DNA from 3 places in the Variovorax sp. PAMC26660 genome. Region 1 is predicted to be linked to each of the others. Evidence: predicted binding sites of a transcription regulator. Region 1 holds the regulator's gene; each other region holds the start of a gene.
The links. Region 1 encodes sigma-54, which starts transcription at its own class of promoters, with help from an activator protein. Its sites were predicted from a motif close to TGGCANGNAANCTGCTTT; they were not measured.
Positions count from the first base shown of each region.

Region 2: a site for sigma-54 is predicted at 2,504-2,521, ahead of H7F35_RS08885 (isopenicillin N synthase family dioxygenase). Genes of this name have one in related genera too.
Region 3: a site for sigma-54 is predicted at 2,251-2,268, ahead of atzF (allophanate hydrolase). Genes of this name have one in related genera too.

Region 1 covers NZ_CP060295.1:3,106,910-3,112,447, forward strand. The annotation lists gene lptA (lipopolysaccharide transport periplasmic protein LptA) at 57-770, shown strand; gene lptB (LPS export ABC transporter ATP-binding protein) at 767-1,561, shown strand; gene rpoN (RNA polymerase factor sigma-54) at 1,579-3,177, shown strand; gene H7F35_RS14925 (phospholipase D family protein) at 3,188-4,801, shown strand; gene H7F35_RS14930 (LysE family translocator) at 4,815-5,456, opposite strand.
Region 2 covers NZ_CP060295.1:1,847,500-1,853,037, reverse strand. The annotation lists gene H7F35_RS08895 (BMP family ABC transporter substrate-binding protein) at 1-674, opposite strand, end outside; gene H7F35_RS08890 (VOC family protein) at 745-1,131, opposite strand; gene H7F35_RS08885 (isopenicillin N synthase family dioxygenase) at 1,466-2,467, opposite strand; gene rutR (HTH-type transcriptional regulator RutR) at 2,730-3,446, shown strand; gene rutF (NADH-dependent FMN reductase RutF) at 3,500-4,036, opposite strand; gene H7F35_RS08870 (malonic semialdehyde reductase) at 4,062-4,658, opposite strand; gene rutD (pyrimidine utilization protein D) at 4,655-5,470, opposite strand.
Region 3 covers NZ_CP060295.1:2,777,090-2,782,627, reverse strand. The annotation lists gene H7F35_RS13430 (ABC transporter substrate-binding protein) at 1-487, opposite strand, end outside; gene atzF (allophanate hydrolase) at 501-2,219, opposite strand; gene H7F35_RS13420 (M48 family metallopeptidase) at 2,639-3,493, opposite strand; gene H7F35_RS13415 (AmpG family muropeptide MFS transporter) at 3,552-4,940, shown strand; gene H7F35_RS13410 (beta-ketoacyl-[acyl-carrier-protein] synthase family protein) at 5,093-5,538, shown strand, end outside.

The DNA of each region.
Region 1 (5,538 bases):
TGGTGGGCTGCTGTAATCAGCCGCATACAATGCCGCAGAGCAAGTTTCGTGCCTCTATGACATTGCATTCTTACCCCATCACTTCCCTCCTCCGTCGCATCGGCCGCCTGGCCGCCAGCGCGCTGTTGCTGGCCGGTCTCGCCTCAGGCGCGCTGGCCGAGACCGCCGACCGCTCCAAGCCGATGAACATCGAGTCCGACGCGATGCGCTACGACGACCTGAAACAGACCAGCGTGTTCACCGGCAACGTGCTGGTCACGAAGGGCACCATCATCATTCGCGGCGCGCGCCTCGATGTGCGCCAGGACCCAGAGGGCTACCAGTACGGCGTGGTCACGGCGGCGCCTGGCAAGCGGGCGTATTACAAGCAGAAACGCAATGCGCCCGACGAGTGGATCGAGGGCGAGTCCGAAGTCATCGAGTACGACAGCCGCGCTGACAACGTCAAGTTCATCCGCAATGCCGAGATGCGCCGCCTGCTCGGCTCGACGCCGAACGACGAGAGCCACGGCGCCCTGATCGTCTACGACCAGAGCAACGACACCTACACGGTCAACGGTTCTACCGTGCCGCCGAACACGGCGGTCAACGCGTCGTCCCCGACCGGCCGCGTCAAGACCATCCTTACACCCAAGGCCGTCCCGGCGCCTGCAGCCGGCGCTTCCGCCCCGGCCGGCGCGAAGCCTGCGGCAGCGGCGCCCACCCCGGCCGCCGGCAAGGGCCTGCGTTCGACCACCACGCTCGGTGCCGAGGGAGAAACCCGAAAGTGATCGAAACCGCTGGAACCCAGGACGCCAACGGCAAGCCGGGCAGCCGCCTGGTCGCGCGCGGCCTGAAGAAGAGCTACGGCAGCCGCACGGTCGTCAAGGACGTCTCGCTCGACGTGCAGAAGGGCGAAGTCGTCGGCCTGCTGGGGCCCAACGGCGCCGGCAAGACCACTTCGTTCTACATGATCGTGGGCCTGGTGCGTGCCGACGCGGGCGACATCACGATCGACGGCGAGCCCATCGCCCACATGCCGATCCACCGCCGTGCCCGCATGGGCCTGAGCTACCTGCCGCAGGAAGCCTCGATCTTCCGCAAGCTCACGGTCGAGGAAAACGTGCGTGCCGTGCTGGAACTCCAGAGCGAGCCCGACGAAAGCGGCAAGCTCGTGTCCCTGTCGAAGCAGCACATCGAAGAGCGCCTGACCGAGCTGCTGACCGACCTGCGGGTCGACCACCTGCGCGATTCGCCTGCGCTCGCCCTGTCGGGCGGCGAGCGCCGCCGCGTCGAGATCGCGCGCGCGCTGGCCACCCAGCCGCGCTTCATCCTGCTGGACGAACCCTTTGCCGGCATCGACCCGATCGCGGTCATTGAAATCCAGCGGATCATCAGTTTCCTGAAAGAGCGCGGCATCGGCGTGCTCATCACCGACCACAACGTGCGTGAAACGCTGGGCATCTGCGATCACGCGTTCATCATCAGCGACGGGCATGTGCTGGCACAAGGCACGCCCTCGGAGATCGTCGACAACGCCGAAGTACGCAGGGTGTACCTGGGCGAACACTTCCGGATGTAGGGAGGGCGGCTTTCCCCATGAAGCAAGGGCTGTCCCTTCGCGTCTCGCAGCATCTCGCGCTCACACCCCAGCTGCAGCAGTCGATCCGTCTGCTGCAGCTCTCCACGCTCGAACTGAGCCAGGAGGTGGAGCAGATGCTCGACGAGAACCCGTTCCTCGAACGCACCGCCGAAGAAGCGGCGCGTGAGGAGTTCGGGCTCGATGCCGTCGACACGCCGGTCCAGCGCGACGAGGCAGGCGAAGCCGCCGAAAGCGAATTCGCCTCGGCGCCCACCAGCAGCACGAGCACCGCGTCCACCGAGACCAGCACCCCGGGCGAATCCGACGGCCCCGCCGCCGAGATCGCCGAGCGCGAGCCCGACTGGGAAGGCGACGGCACCGTCGACATGGCACCGGACGACAGCGAGTGGGGCAGCGATGCACCCGCGCGACAGAACAACCTGGGCAACGACGAGCGCGCCGACGCCACCGAACTCGCACGCAGCCAGGAGTCGCTGCAATCGTTCCTGCACCGCCAGGCGCTGAGCCTGCGCCTGAACGAAAACGACTGCGCCGCGCTGCGCTTCCTGATCGAGTCGCTCAACGACGACGGCTACCTCGAAGACTCGCTGCCTGCCTTGGCTTCGGGCCTCGCGGGCGACGACAACGATCAGTTCGACGACCTCGTGCACCACTTTCAGGTGGCGCTGGGCCTGCTGCAGAGCTTGGAGCCCGTGGGCGTGGGCGCGCGCGACCTGGGCGAATGCCTGGGCATCCAGTTGCGCGCACTGGCTGCCGAAGACCGCGACATGGACGAAGCGCAGGCGCAGGTCTACAAGATCGCCATTGCCATCTGCAAGCAGCCGATGGAGCTGCTCGCGCGACGCGACTTCAAGCGGCTGGCCACGCTCACCCGCAGCAACGAGGAGCTGGTGCGCTCGGCGCTGCAGGTCATTGCGCGGCTCGAACCCAAGCCGGGGCGCCGCTTTGTCGACGTCGAGCGCAACATCGTCATTCCCGACGTGATCGTCACCAAGACCGGACGCGGCACCGGCATCAAGTTTCGCGTCATGCTGAACCCCGAGGTGATGCCGCGCCTGCGCGTGCACGACATCTATGCTGGCGCGCTCAAGGCGCACAAGGGCGAGGGCAGCCAGGCGCTGTCGCAGCGTCTGCAGGAGGCGCGCTGGTTCATCAAGAACATCCAGCAGCGCTTCGACACCATCCTGCGCGTGAGCAATGCCATCGTCGAACGGCAAAAGAGCTACTTCGTGCACGGCGAACTCGCGATGCGGCCGCTGGTGCTGCGCGAGATTGCCGACGAACTGGGGCTGCACGAGTCGACCATCTCGCGCGTGACCACCGCCAAGTACATGTCCACGCCTTTCGGCACGGTCGAGCTCAAGTATTTCTTCGGCTCTGCGCTGGGCACCGAGACCGGCGGCAACGCATCGAGCACCGCGGTGCGCGCGCTCATCAAGCAGTTCGTGACCTCCGAGAGCATCAAGAAGCCGCTGTCGGACAGCCAGATCTCCGAGATGCTGAAGGAACAAGGCATCGAATGCGCGCGGCGCACGGTGGCCAAGTACCGCGAAGCGCTGCGCATCGCGCCCGCGAACCTGCGCAAAGCCCTGTAGAAGACCGCCAATGGCCCATCGCCCACGGAGCCGCCTGCTGTCGCGCTGTGGACGTTGGGTCTTTTTCCTGGCGGTGGTGTCGCTGTTCGCCGGCTGCGCCAACTTGCCCGACGAGGCGCCGCGCCCACCCACCAAGGCCATGGCCGCATCGACCGACACCGCGCTCGGCAAGATCGCGCTGGCTTCCCAGCCCGACCCCGATCTGAGCGGCTTTCGCCTGATGCCGGGCGGCGACTTTGCCTTCGACACCCGCATCCAGTTGGCGCGCCGCGCCCAGCGCACGCTCGACGTGCAGTACTACCAGATCGAGAACGACGAGACCGGCCGCTACCTGCTGCGCACCCTGCGCGACGCGGCCCAGCGCGGCGTGCGGGTGCGCCTGCTGATGGACGACCTCTACACCTCGGGCGAAGACGAACTGCTGCTCGGCCTGGCCGCCACGCCGAATGTCGAGCTGCGCCTGTTCAACCCGTTTCCGGCCGGGCGCGGCAGCCTGCTCAAGCGCTTCACTGCGTCGCTGTTCGATTTCGAGCGGGTCAACCGCCGCATGCACAACAAGCTGTTCATCGCCGATGGCGCGATGGCGGTGGCGGGCGGGCGCAACATCGGCAACCAGTACTTCACGCGCACCTCGGGCGAGAACTTCATCGACCTCGACACCTTCGTCGCCGGCGCGCTGGTGCCACGCCTGGGCAGCCTGTTCGACCAGTACTGGAACAGCGTCTACGTGCGGCCGATCCAGTCGGTGGTGGCGAGCGGCCTGTCGCGCGAAGAACTGCAAAAACGCTTCGATGTCGCCACCGGCCCTGCCACCACGCCGCCCCCGCCGAAGCCCGCGCCCAACGACCTGCTCGGCTACAGCCCCATGGTCGAAAACCTCGACGCCGGCAAGCTCGACCTGATCTGGACCACCGCCGAGGCCTACGCCGATTCACCCGACCGCGTGATCGGCAAGACGGCGTCGTACGGCGGCGTGCCGCTGCTGGACGTCGACAGCGTGCGCTACAACGTGGTCGAGCAGATGCGCCGCGCGCGCTCCGAAGTGACCATCGTTTCGCCCTACCTGATCCCGGGTGCCACGGGGCTCGATGTGATGCGCGAGATCCGCGGGCGCAACGTGAAGATCAGTGTCGTCACCAACTCGCTGGCCGCCACCGACGAGCCGCTGGTCCACACCGCCTACCGGCGCTACCGGCCGGACATGCTCAAGCTGGGCGTCGACCTCTACGAACTGAGTTCGACGCGCACGCGGCGCAGCGTGCGGCTGGGGCTGTTCGGCACCTCGATCGGGCGGCTGCACGCCAAGTCGGCCGTGATCGACCAGCGCATCCTGTTCGTCGGCTCGATGAATTTCGATCCGCGCTCCGAGTCGCACAACACCGAGATCGGGCTGTTCATCCGCAGCCCCGAGATGGCGCAGCAGACGCTCAAGCTGATCGACGTCCTCAAGCAGCAGGGCGCCTACCGGCTGCGCTTTGCCGAAGGCAGCGACGGCTCGCGCATCGAGTGGGTCAGCGAAGACGCCGGGCAGACCACCGTGCTCCACGAAGAGCCCGATTCGGGCTTCTGGGACCGCACCATGCTCGAACTGCTGGCGCCGCTCACGCCCGAGAGCCTGCTGTAGACGCCCCCGGCGTTCAGCCGCCGCGCACGGCCGACCAGACCAGCCGCAGGCCCAGCAGGCCCATCACGCCGCCGGCCGCCCGGTCGATCCAGGTCTTGTAGCGCAGGTAGGCCGAGCGCGGCGCTGCCGAGGACAGCGCCAGCGCGACGATGGTGTACCAGCCGGTCTCGATGCAGAAGATGACCGCCGGCACCGCCAGCGCCAGCACCAGCGGCACCTCGCGCGGCAGGAAGGCCGCGAAGATGCTCGCGTACACCACCGCCGTCTTGGGGTTGCTGACCTGCGTGGCCAGGCCCAGCAGGAAGGTGCGCCCGCCCCGGCCCTGCTGGCGCGGGGATGTGCCGGCGTCCTGCGCCACGTCCAGCGGCTGTCGCGCGCCGCGCCAGATCCGGATGCCCAGGTAGATGAGGTAGGCGCCGCCAAAACCCTTGATGGCCAGATACAGGCCGGGCACCGCCAGGAACGCGGCCTGCAGGCCGGCCATCGCGGCGATCGCGAAGACCATGCCGCCCGCGCCCATGCCCAGTGCCGCCGCCAAGCCGTCGCCGCGCGAGGCCACGGCGGTGCGCGCCACCATGACGAAACTGGGGCCCGGGCTCATCGCGCCCACGGCCATGGCGCCGGCGATGCCGAGCAGGGAAAGGGTGTTGTCCATCGGGTCTGACTCCTGGGATGCCTTGAAAAGCGCGAACAGCGTGCAGAAATGCACGTTGATCGGAGATTGAAAAGTAAACTAT
Region 2 (5,538 bases), 1.3 Mb from region 1:
TGGCCGATCACGTCGGCGCCCTGGTCGATCAGCGCGGCGGCGGCAGCGCGTTCCTTGATGGGGTCGTTCCAGGCGCCGGTGTAGATCACGTTGACCGTGGCGTTGGGGTTCATCTTCTGCGCACCGAGTGCGAAGGCGTTGATGGTCCAGTTCACGACGCCGAAGGGGTTGGCCGCGACGAAGCCGAGCTTGCCGGTCTTCGAGGCCGCGCCAGCGGCCATGCCGCACAGGTACTGGCTTTCGTAGGTGCGGCCGTAGAACGATTCGAGGTTACTGCCGTTGGTGGTGCCCGAGCCGTTGAGGAAGGCCACGTCGGGGTACTTGGCGGCCAGGTCCTTGAAGCTGTCGGAATAACCGAAGGCGGTGCCGATCACGATGTTGGCGCCGCGCTGGATGAACTTCTCGGCCGCGGGCTTGATGGCCGAGGCGTCTTCGGGCACGTTCTCGACGAACTGGATCTTCTGGCCGATTTCTTTCTCGATCTTCACGCGGGCTTCGTCGAAGGCCTGTGTCCAGCCGCCGTCGTTCTTCGGGCCGAAGTAGAGCATGGCGATCTTGGGCTTGTCTTTCAGCGTGAAGCCGTCGGCCGCCGTGGCCGGCAGCGCGATGGACGCGCCGCCTGCTGCGAGCGTCAAGGCAAGGCCGAAGCCGGGAGTGAGAGTGCGCAGCAGCATGGAGCAACCTTTCGTGAGAGGCATGACAAGGAAATGCAGGAGGAAAGAGAAGGGCGGTGCCGTGTGCGCGTCACATCATGAAGTTGATGCGGAACACATTGCCCTCGGGATCGAGCAGCACCGACTGGTACCAGTTGTAGTAAGTGACGTAGGGCGGCTTGATGAGCGTGGCGCCCGCTTCGAGTGCGACGGGCACCATGCGGTCGACGTCGGCCTGGCTGTCGACGTCGATGTTCAGCAGGAACTTCACGCCGCGCGTGTCGGAGAACTCGGCAAGGTGCAGCAGCTCGTAGGCGTCGAGTGCGTTGAAGCCCAGGCTCGACTTGCCGGTGTCGAGTCCACGAAAGATCGGCGAGCGGATGGCCTCGATTTCGGGGAAGCCGAACACGCGTTGGTAGAAGCCGCTGAGTGCGACCACGTCTTTGGCGAAGACGTTGACGTAGGAGAGGTGGGGCATGTCAGTTGATCATTGCTGGTGTTCTTGGCGCTGCTGTTCGGGGTACGTGCGAATGACACCGGGTGCTCCCCTCCGCGAATGTCCCCCGCTTCGCTCCTCCTTTATTTCGCTGCGGGGAGCACCCGGTGTCATTCGCACCTGGACACGCTGCTATTGATCCAGCGATCAACGACTGCTCCGAATAACGCTCACGTCGATACGGGGCTCTTTTTCGCGAAATAAAGGAGGAGCGAAGCGGGGGACATTCGCGAAAAAGAGCACCGTGTCGGCGTGAGCACCGCCCTGAACGACGCACTTCAAACACGACGCGACGAATCGAGAAGAAAACCATCATTCAGGCCGTCGCCTTGGTGCCCCCGAAGGTCGTCTGCTTGACGAACTTCGAGATCAGGTGATTCCCCGACGAGATCGGTGCGTACTTCGGCGCCTCTCCCGGTGCCAGACAACTCGGCAGACACTCGACCATCGCGTCGTAGTTGGGCTGGTGGAAGAACACCAGCGACTGCCGGCGGTTGGTGCTCGCCATCTCGAAGGGCGGATTGACCACGCGATGCAGCGTCGACACCCACTGGTCGTTGGTCCACTGCATCATCAGATCGGCAATGTTGACGACCAGACCACCTTCGACCTGCGGCACATCGACCCACTGGCCGGCCTTGTTGAACACCTGAAGGCCCTTGTCGTCGGGCAACACGATGGTGAGGCTGCCGTAGTCGCTGTGCGCGCCCGCACGCAGTTGGCCGGGCAACGGTGCCTCGCGTTGCGGCGGGTAGCTCAGCACGCGGAACATGCTGATGTGCCGGTCGATCTTGTCGTCGAAGAACTTTTCGGGCAGCGCCAGGCCGAGCGCAAAGATGCGCATCAGCGAGCGCGAGAGATCGCTCATGGCCTCGAAGTAGCCTTCGTATGCTTCACGGAAACCGTCGATGGGCGGCCAGCTGTTGGGCTCGAAGTGCGGGCCGGCTGCGGGGCCGCGGTGGTAGTCGTCGTCGGGCACGTTCGATGGGCCGATGGAGAACGATTCCTTCAGGTCGCCCGGCGCCGCCTCTTCGAGGCTGTACGACAGGCCCTCTTCGCCGACCGCGCTGTAGCCGCGCACCGCGTCCTCGCGCGGACGGTCGACCTTGCGCTTCTCGCCGAGCGGCATGTCGAAGAACTTGCGCGACAGCGTGGCCACGCGCGAGATCAGCTCCGCAGGAATGCCGTGGTTGGTGATGACCAGGAAGCCGATGCTGCGGCAGGCTTCGTCGACTTTCTTCGCGACCTCCGATCGGCTTTCGGGGCTTCCGTCGAAATAGGGCGCGAGATCGATGATGGGAACGGACAAGAGAGTCATGGGGCGTTTCTCATGCGTGGCGTGTGTGTACTTCTCCATGCAACGTCTGTGCCAGTTGGACCAAATGGACAAATCGCTTTTGCCGCGTCAGCATGGTGCGCGGCGCGGGGCCTGCAGGCCGTCGTGGCGCAAGTCGATGCACCGCGGCCTTACAGTGGTGCGCCGCGATGGCAAGGGCTTGCAGGTACGGCTCGTGCAAGCGTGTTGTTCGCAGTCGAATGAATGAATGAGTGAATCCGGAATCCAGAAGAAACGAGGGAAGATGCCGAAGACCAAGGCGCTGGCCGCAGCCAGCAGCAGCAACATCACCACCGACAAGCCGGCGCGCAAACGAGCGAAGCCCGCGGTGCGCAGCGCGTCCGCCGTGAGCCGGCGACTGCGCCAGATCGAAGACAAGCGCAGCGCGATCCTCGGTGCCGCGCTGGGGCTGTTCTCCCGGTTCGGGCTGCACGGCACGTCGATCGACCAGGTGGCTGCGCGCGCCGATGTGTCGAAGAGCAACCTGCTCTATTACTTCGCGAACAAGGAAGAGCTGTACGTCAACGTGCTGCGCGACCTGCTCGCGCTGTGGCTCGAACCGCTGCGCGGCTTCAGCGCCGAGCAGGACCCGGGCGAGGCCATTGGCGATTACATCCGTCGCAAGCTGCTGGTCTCGCGCGATCGGCCGGATGCATCGCGTTTGTTCTGTCTTGAAATGATCCAGGGTGCGCCGCTGTTGCGCGACGAACTCGACCGAGAGCTGCGCACGCTGGTGGAGAAAAAATCGGAGGTGATTCGTGCCTGGGTCGAGGCCGGCAAGCTCGCGCCGGTCGATCCGCATCACCTGATCTTTGCGTTGTGGGCGGTCACGCAGCACTACGCGGATTTCGGTGTGCAGGTGCAGGCGCTGACGGGGCACACGCTGGACGATGCGGCGTTCTTCGAGCAGACGGTGGAGAACGTTCAGCGCATCGTGCTTCAAGGCATCACGCCACGCTAGGTCTTGCTCCTTCCCCCAGAGGGGGAAGGAGCAATGCAAACGCCCCAAGAGAGTCAGTGCTGCGGCGGCACCGCGATCTCGTGATAGCGGCGATCGAAGTAGATCAACCCCTGCGCCGCACCGCCGATGGCAATGGCCACCGCTTCGCAGAACAGCACATCGTGCGTGCCCGCATGCGTGGCGTGCAGCACGCGGCAGTCGAATGACACGGCCGCGTCGTCGAGCATCGGCGAGCCGGTGGTCTTGCGGCTCCAGTTGCCGGCCGCGAAGCGTTCGTCCATCGGCGTCTTGCCGCCGAACAGCGCGGAGAGCGTCTGGTGCCCCGCGGCCAGCACGTTCACGCACAGCACGCCGTTGGCCTTGAAAGCCGGGTACACCGAGGCCGAGCGGTTCAGGCACACCAGCAGCATCGGTGGTTCGTCGGTCACGCTGCATACCGCCGAGGCTGTGAAGCCGGCGCGTCCCGCGGGGCCGTCGGTGGTGATGATGTTGACCGCCGCGCCCAGCCGCGCCATCGCATTGCGGTAGTCGGCCTTGGGCAAGCCGGGCGGCAGTCCTGTCGGGTTCGGTGCAAGGGGATGAGAGGCCATCGCGTTCAGCATGTCGGTGACGCTTTCAGGCCAGCAGGCAGGCTTCGTCGAAGGGCAACCGCGGCAGGCGGCTGAACACCTTCGACGCATCGCCGTGGCCGAGGTTGATGAGGAAGTTGACGCTCCAGTCGGTGCCCTCGAAGAAGGCGGCATCGACCTTCGACTTGTCGAAGCCCGACATCGGGCCGGCGTCCAGGCCCACGGCGCGCGCCGCGAGCAGCAGGTAGCCGGCCTGCAGGCTGGCATTGCGAAAGGCGGTCTCGTGTGCGGCCTCGGGACTGCCGGTGAACCAGCTGCGCGCATCGGCATGCGGAAACAGCGTGGGCAGCTTGTCGTAGAACTTGCGGTCCCATGCGGCGATCACGGTGACCGGCGCCGTCATGGTCTTGTCGAGGTTGCCCTTCGACAGTGCGGGCGCAAGGCGTTGCTTGCCTTCGGGCGTTCGCACGAACACGAAGCGCGCGGGCGAGCAGTTGGCCGAGGTCGGGCCGAGGCTGGCCAGCGCGTAGATCTGCTGCAGTTGCGCGTCGGACACCGGTTCGTCGGTCCAGCCGTTGTGGCTGCGCGCGCCGGTGAAAAGAAGCGACAGGGCTGCGTCGTCGAGCGTGGATGTGGTGGTCATGCGGGGACTGTGGATTGGGCGGGTGCGCTGACCCGCGAGAGAAAGTCGAGCAGGCTGCGGTTGAAGGCGTTGGCCTCGGTCACGCTGTGCGCATGGCCGCCGTGCGGCATGAAGTCGAGCGTCACGTCGCGCAGGCCATCGGCCAGGCGCTGCGAGCAGGTCCAGGGCACGAGCACGTCGTCCTTGGCGGCGGCGACCAGCGTGGGGGCGGCGATGTCGGCCAGGCGCGCGTCGATATCGAAGGCGCGCAGCGCGGCGATGCGCGCGCGCATGTTGGTCTCGCCGGGGAAATGCGCGAAGGCGTGGTCGACTTCATCGGCCACGCGTTGCGCGTGTTCGGCACACCACGCGGCGGGGTACAGAAAGATCGGCTGCGCTTCCACGTAAGCACGCGGGCCGCTGGCGCTCAGCAGCGTGAGCCGCGCATCGAAGCAGCGCGTCGAATGCGGGTTGGGCTTCGACCATGCGTTGATGAGCACCAGACTGGCAATGCGTTGGAGCGCATCGAGTGCGAGCTGCAGGCCGACCAGTCCACCGAGCGCATGACCGATGAAGTGGCACTGCGCGGTGTTCGTGGCGTCGAGTATTTCAATCACATCGCGCGCCATGTCGGCAATCGCATAGGCCTCGGGCAATGCGGCGGGGCTGCGGCCCGTGCCGCGCTGGTCGTACGCGACGACGCGGTAGCCCGCGTCGACCAGCGTGCCGAGTTGCGGCTGCCAGAAACCGGCCGAGCCGCCGAGGCCGGATGACAGCAGCACGGTGGCCGCTGCATCGGACGGCCCGTGCACCTCGTAGTGCAGCGCGGTCATTGGTGCACCTTTGGCGCTACGCGCCTTCCCGCCAGGCGGGAGCGAGCTTGCTTGGGGCGGCCCGGCGC
Region 3 (5,538 bases), 330 kb from region 1:
GCATGGTCTTGCACAGCGTGACGTTCTGGATGCCGGGGCCGGAGGCGACCTTCTTGCCGGCCAGCTCGGCCATCGTCTTGATGGGGCTGTCTTTCGCGACGATGAACTCGTCGAGCACGAACTTGGCGTTGCTCGGGTTTGTGCAGAAGATCTTGAAGAGGCCCGGTTGCGCGATCTCGCCGATGGCGAGGTTGGCCGAGCCGGTGCCGTTGGCGCTGCCGTCGCAGCGGCCCGCGAGCATGCCTTCCATGACCTGTTGCGCGCCGGCGAACTTGAGCGGCTCGACGTCGAGCCCCGCTTCCTTGAAGTAGCCGCGGTCGACCGCCGCGAAGAAGGGCAGGCCCGCGGCCACGGGCCAGAAGCCGATGCGCAGCTTGGGCGTGGCCTGCGCACGCACGATGGCGGGTGCGGCCAGCACGGCGAGGCCGGCCGCGCCGGCTTGCAGCAACTGGCGGCGCGATGTGGAGGATTTCTCTGGGGTGCTCATCGGAACTCCTGGATCAGTGGGAAGGGGGTGCTGCGGTGCGGCTCGCGATGTAGGCGCGCCAGCCGCCGTGATGGGTCACGTCTTGCGCGCCGGCCAGCGCATGGCCTTCGCAGATGAAGCCGTGCACCCAACTGCCATCGGCCAGCTCGACGCTGCCAAGGCCGAGCGGCGGTGGGATCAATGCCAGAAAGCTGCCGATCTGCGCCAGCGGCACCGCCCACACTTCGAGTGCGATGGCGCCGCCGCCTTCGGCCACGCGCTGGAGGCCAGGCTTCGGCGGCGTGGTGCCGGGCAATGCGTAGAGGCGATAGGCGCTCGCGGTCGTCATTGCGCGCAGCAATGTGGCGCCGCGCTCGGAGAGCTGGCCGTTGAGCGGCATGCCCGAGAGATGCGCGCCGACCACCGCGATGGGCAGCGTGTCGGCGTCCGGCGCGGCAAAGCCGGGCACGGGGCGGGGCGCCGGCAGCGGCAGGCCGGTCGCGCCCTGCGCGAGGCCGGTGGCGTGGTGGTAGCGCTGGCCGAGGTCGGCCAGGGCGAGGTCGCTGCCGCACGGGCCGATCAGCGTGATGCCGAAAGGCAGACCGTCCGCGCGCAGGCTGCTCGGCACCGAGAGCGCGGCGTAGTCGAGCAGGTTGACGAAGTTGGTGTACGCGCCGAGGTTGCGGTTGCGCACGACCGGGTCGGCGCGCATCTGTTCGCGGCTGTAGTGCGTGGGCGCGGTAGGCACCAGCAGCACGTCGATGTCGCGCCACATCGGCTCGACCTGCTGCGCGATGGCGCGCAGGCGCGTTTGTGCGTCGAACACGTCGGCGGCCGTGTAGTCGCGGCCGCTCGCGAGGATGCTGCGCACGGGCTCGATCACTTCGCTGTCGTGCGCGTCGAAGAACTCGCGCACGGCGGCGTAGCGTTCGGCGACGAGTGCACTCTCGTAGAGCAGTGCGGCGGCTTCGGCGAGCGGCGCATAGGAAATGGTGACGGGCGAGCCGCCCAGCGCGATGAGTTTTGTCTGCGCATCGGCGAAGGCCTGTTCGGCGGCGGTGTCGCCGAAGAAGGCCAGCGTGTCGGGCACGCCGAAGCGGAAGTGCGCTGGCAGCGGCTTGCGGCGCAGTGCAAGGTCGCGCGAGTACGGGTCGCGCGCGTCGTGGCCTGCCGTGGCGAGCAGCACATCGACCGCCAGCGCCACGGTGCGCGCGAAGATCGACACGCAATCCGCGCTCTGCGCCGCGGGCACCACGCCGAAGGCGCTCAGCAGGCCGCGCGAGGGCTTGAGGCCGACGATGTTGTTGAGTCCGGCGGGCACGCGGCCGGAGCCGGCGGTATCGGTGCCCAGCGCGAAGTCGACTTCTCCCGCCGCTACCGCGTAGGCCGAGCCCGAGCTGGAGCCACCGGAGACAAGGCGCGCATCGAAGGCGTTGGGCACTTCGCCATAAGGAGAACGCGTGCCGTTGAGGCCACAGGCGAACTGGTCGAGGTTGGTCTTGCCGACCAGCGATGCACCGGCGTCGAGCAGTCGCTGCACCACGGCTGCGTGGGCGGTCGGCAGGCGATCGAAGGCCGGGCAGGCGGCGGTGGTCGGCACGCCGGCGACGTCGATGTTGTCCTTGACCGCGAAGCGCAGGCCGGCGAGCGGGAGTACCGCACCGAGCGCGTTGCTGGTCTGCGCGCCGACCAGGGGCGTCGCGAATTTCGCGATCCAGGCGGCGGCGGGCGATCCGTTTTCTTCATGCACCATCTTCAGGCATCCAAACTTGTGTACAAGTCGAGATGCAAGCGGCGTGCCAACGGGCTCGTTGGGGCGTCAGGCCGAATGAAGCCTGCTTTTTATTTGTCGCGTGGTTTGGTTGCGGCGCGGTTTTTTGCGCTGTTGTTCAGGGCGTGCTCACGCCGACACGGTGCTCTTTTTCGCGAATGTCCCCCGCTTCGCTCCTCCTTTATTTCGCGAAAAAAAGCCCCGTATCGACGTGAGCGTTGGACAGAACAGTCGTTGATCGCGGGATCACCAGCAGCGTGCCCAAGCGCGAATGACGCCGGGTGCTCCCCGCAGCGAAATAAAGGAGGAGCGAAGCGGGGGACATTCGCGGAGGGGAGCTCCCGGTGTCATTCGCACTCGCCCTGAACAGCAGCGCCCCGAACAGCAAACAGCGAAAAAACTCAGCCCTTCTTGGCGTCCCGATAAAGCTTCTCGACCTTCGGCAGATTTGCCTCCAGCTTCGTGATGCGGTCCGGCCCCGTCGGGTGCGTCGACAAAAAGCTCAACCCACCCTGGTTCTTGGACGCCGCGGCCATCTTCTGCCAGAGCGACACGGAAGCCTTCGGGTCATAGCCCGCGCGTGCCGCGAGTTCGAGGCCAACGAGGTCGGCTTCGGTCTCGTCGCTGCGGCTGAACTTCAGGGTGATGAGCTGCGTGCCCGCACGGGCCGCAAGATCGCCCACCTGCCCCAACCCCAGCAGTTGCGCGCCGATGGACAGCGCCGCCCCCGTGCCCGCACTTTTGGCCATGCGGGCGCGGGCATGCTCACGCAGCGCGTGGGCCATTTCGTGGCCCATCACCATCGCAACCTCGTCGTCGCTGAGCTTGAGCTGCTCGAGGATGCCGGTGAAGAAGGCGATCTTGCCGCCGGGCATGCAGAAGGCGTTGATCTGCTTGCTGCCGATCAGGTTGACCTCCCACTTCCAGTCACGCGCGCGCGAATTCCATGGCGTGGCGAAGGGAATGAGCCGCTGCGCGATGGTGCGCAGGCGCTGCAGTTGCGGGTTGTTGTCGCCCGCCAGCGCACCCTTGGCGCGCGCCTGTTCGAGCAACTGGCCGTATTGCTGCACGCCGGCCGCCTCGATCTTGTCGGCCGGCACGAGGTTGCGCGCCATCGAGGCATTGCCGACATTGACCTGTGCCAGCGCCGGCCCGGCCAGCATCGCGCCCGCCGCAGCCAGCAGGAAGGCCCGCCGCGGTTGCCAGGGCGACGCAGCGGAGACGGCGGAAAGGGGGCGTTCGCATCGTGGGCACATGGGGCCGGATCATAGGAACAAATGAAAGCAAAAGGCCGGGCGATGTCCCCGTGCACTCATGGACAATCCGGGGCTCATGTCCGCCTCGCCTGTCGAAACCCCCACCGCCCCCTCACCGCCCTGGCGCGATTCGCTGAAGGTCTACCTGGAGCCCGCCACGCTGCGCATGCTGGCGCTGGGCTTCTCGGCCGGGTTGCCGCTGCTGCTGGTGCTGGGCACGCTGAGCTTTCGCCTGCGCGAAGCCGGCATCGACCGCACCACCATCGGCTACCTGAGCTGGGTCGGGCTGGCCTATGGCTTCAAGTGGGTCTGGGCACCGCTGGTCGACCGGCTGCCGCTGCCGCCGCTGACCACGCTGCTGGGGCGCCGGCGTGGCTGGCTGCTGCTGGCGCAGGGCATGGTCATCGCGGGCCTGATCGGCATGGCGATGAACGATCCGCGGCTCGGACTCACGCCATTGATCTGGTGCGCGCTGCTGGTGGCCTTCGGCTCGGCCACGCAAGACATCGCGCTGGACGCCTTCCGCATTGAATCGGCCGAGACGCGCAAGCAGGCTGCGCTCGCCGCGGCCTACCAGACCGGCTACCGGCTCGCGATGATCTGGGCCGGCGCCGGCGTGCTGTGGGTCGCGGCCTGGGCCGAGGTGGCACCGGCCGCCGCAGTCGCGGGCGCGGCCGCTTATCAGAACGGCGCCTGGAAGACGGCCTACCTGGTCATGGCCGCCTCGATGGCGGTCGGCGTGCTCACCGTGTTGCTGTCGCCCGAGCCGGTGCGGCGCGTGCTGCCCAAGGCGAAGAACGCGGCCGAATGGCTGCGCAGCGCGCTGGTCGAGCCCTTCGCCGACTTCATCCGCCGCTACAAATGGCAGGCGGCACTGATCCTCTCGCTGATTGCCATCTACCGCATCAGCGACGTGGTGATGGGCATCATGGCCAACCCCTTCTACGTGGACATGGGCTTCACCAAGGACGAAGTGGCCACGGTCAGCAAGATCTACGGCGTGATCATGACGCTGGCCGGTGCCTTCGTCGGTGGCGTGCTGTCGATGCGGCTGGGCGTGATGCGCGTGCTGATGCTGGGCGCGGTGCTGAGCGCAGGCAGCAACCTGCTGTTTGCCTGGCTGGCCACGCGCGGGCACGACCTGACGGCGCTGATCGCGGTGGTCTCGGCCGACAACCTGGCCGGCGGCATTGCCTCGGCCGCCTTCATCGCCTACCTGTCGAGCCTGACGAACATCAGCTATTCGGCCACCCAGTACGCGCTGTTCAGCTCGCTGATGCTGCTGCTGCCGAAGTTCATTGCCGGCTACTCCGGCGCGTTCGTCGACGCCTACGGCTACAGCACCTTCTTCACCGCCACCGCAGTACTGGGCGTGCCGGTGCTGGTGCTGGTGGCGCTGGCCTCGCGCCTGACGACAGCCACCACAGGCGCCACCGACCGTCAATAGGGCCTGCGCCCTAGCAGCCATCTATGGGAAACGGCCGACGCGGCGCCGCGCGCACTGCTGGTAGGCTGTGACGTTCATTGCGTGAAAATTACGCCTGCCTGTCTTGCGCCCGCCCGACGCCCTTTCGCTTGCCGCCTGCCCCAACAACCATCGTGCCGTCCAGAATTCCCCCCCTTCAAATCAGCGCCTTCACGGCGACTTCGGCCGTCGGTGTCGGCAAGGAATCGCTCGCCGACGCGCTCGCGCAGTCGCGCAGTGGCCTGCGCGCCAACGACTTCGGCGATGCGCCGCTGCCCACCTGGATCGGCCGCGTGGACGGTCTCGAAGAGATCCGCCTGCCCGAAGCGCTCATGCCCTGGGACTGCCGCAACAACCGGCTCGCGTGGCTGGGCCTGCATGCCGACGGCTTCATCGAAGCGGTGGCCGCCGCGCGTGAAAAGTACGGCGCGTCGCGCATCGCGCTGGTCATGGGCACCTCGACCGCCAGCATCGGCGAGACCGAGCTGGCCTACACGCAGCTCGACGCCGAGGGCATGTTCCCGGTCAATCAACGCCGCCCTGCGGTGCATACGCCCCATTCGCTGGCGATGTTCACGGC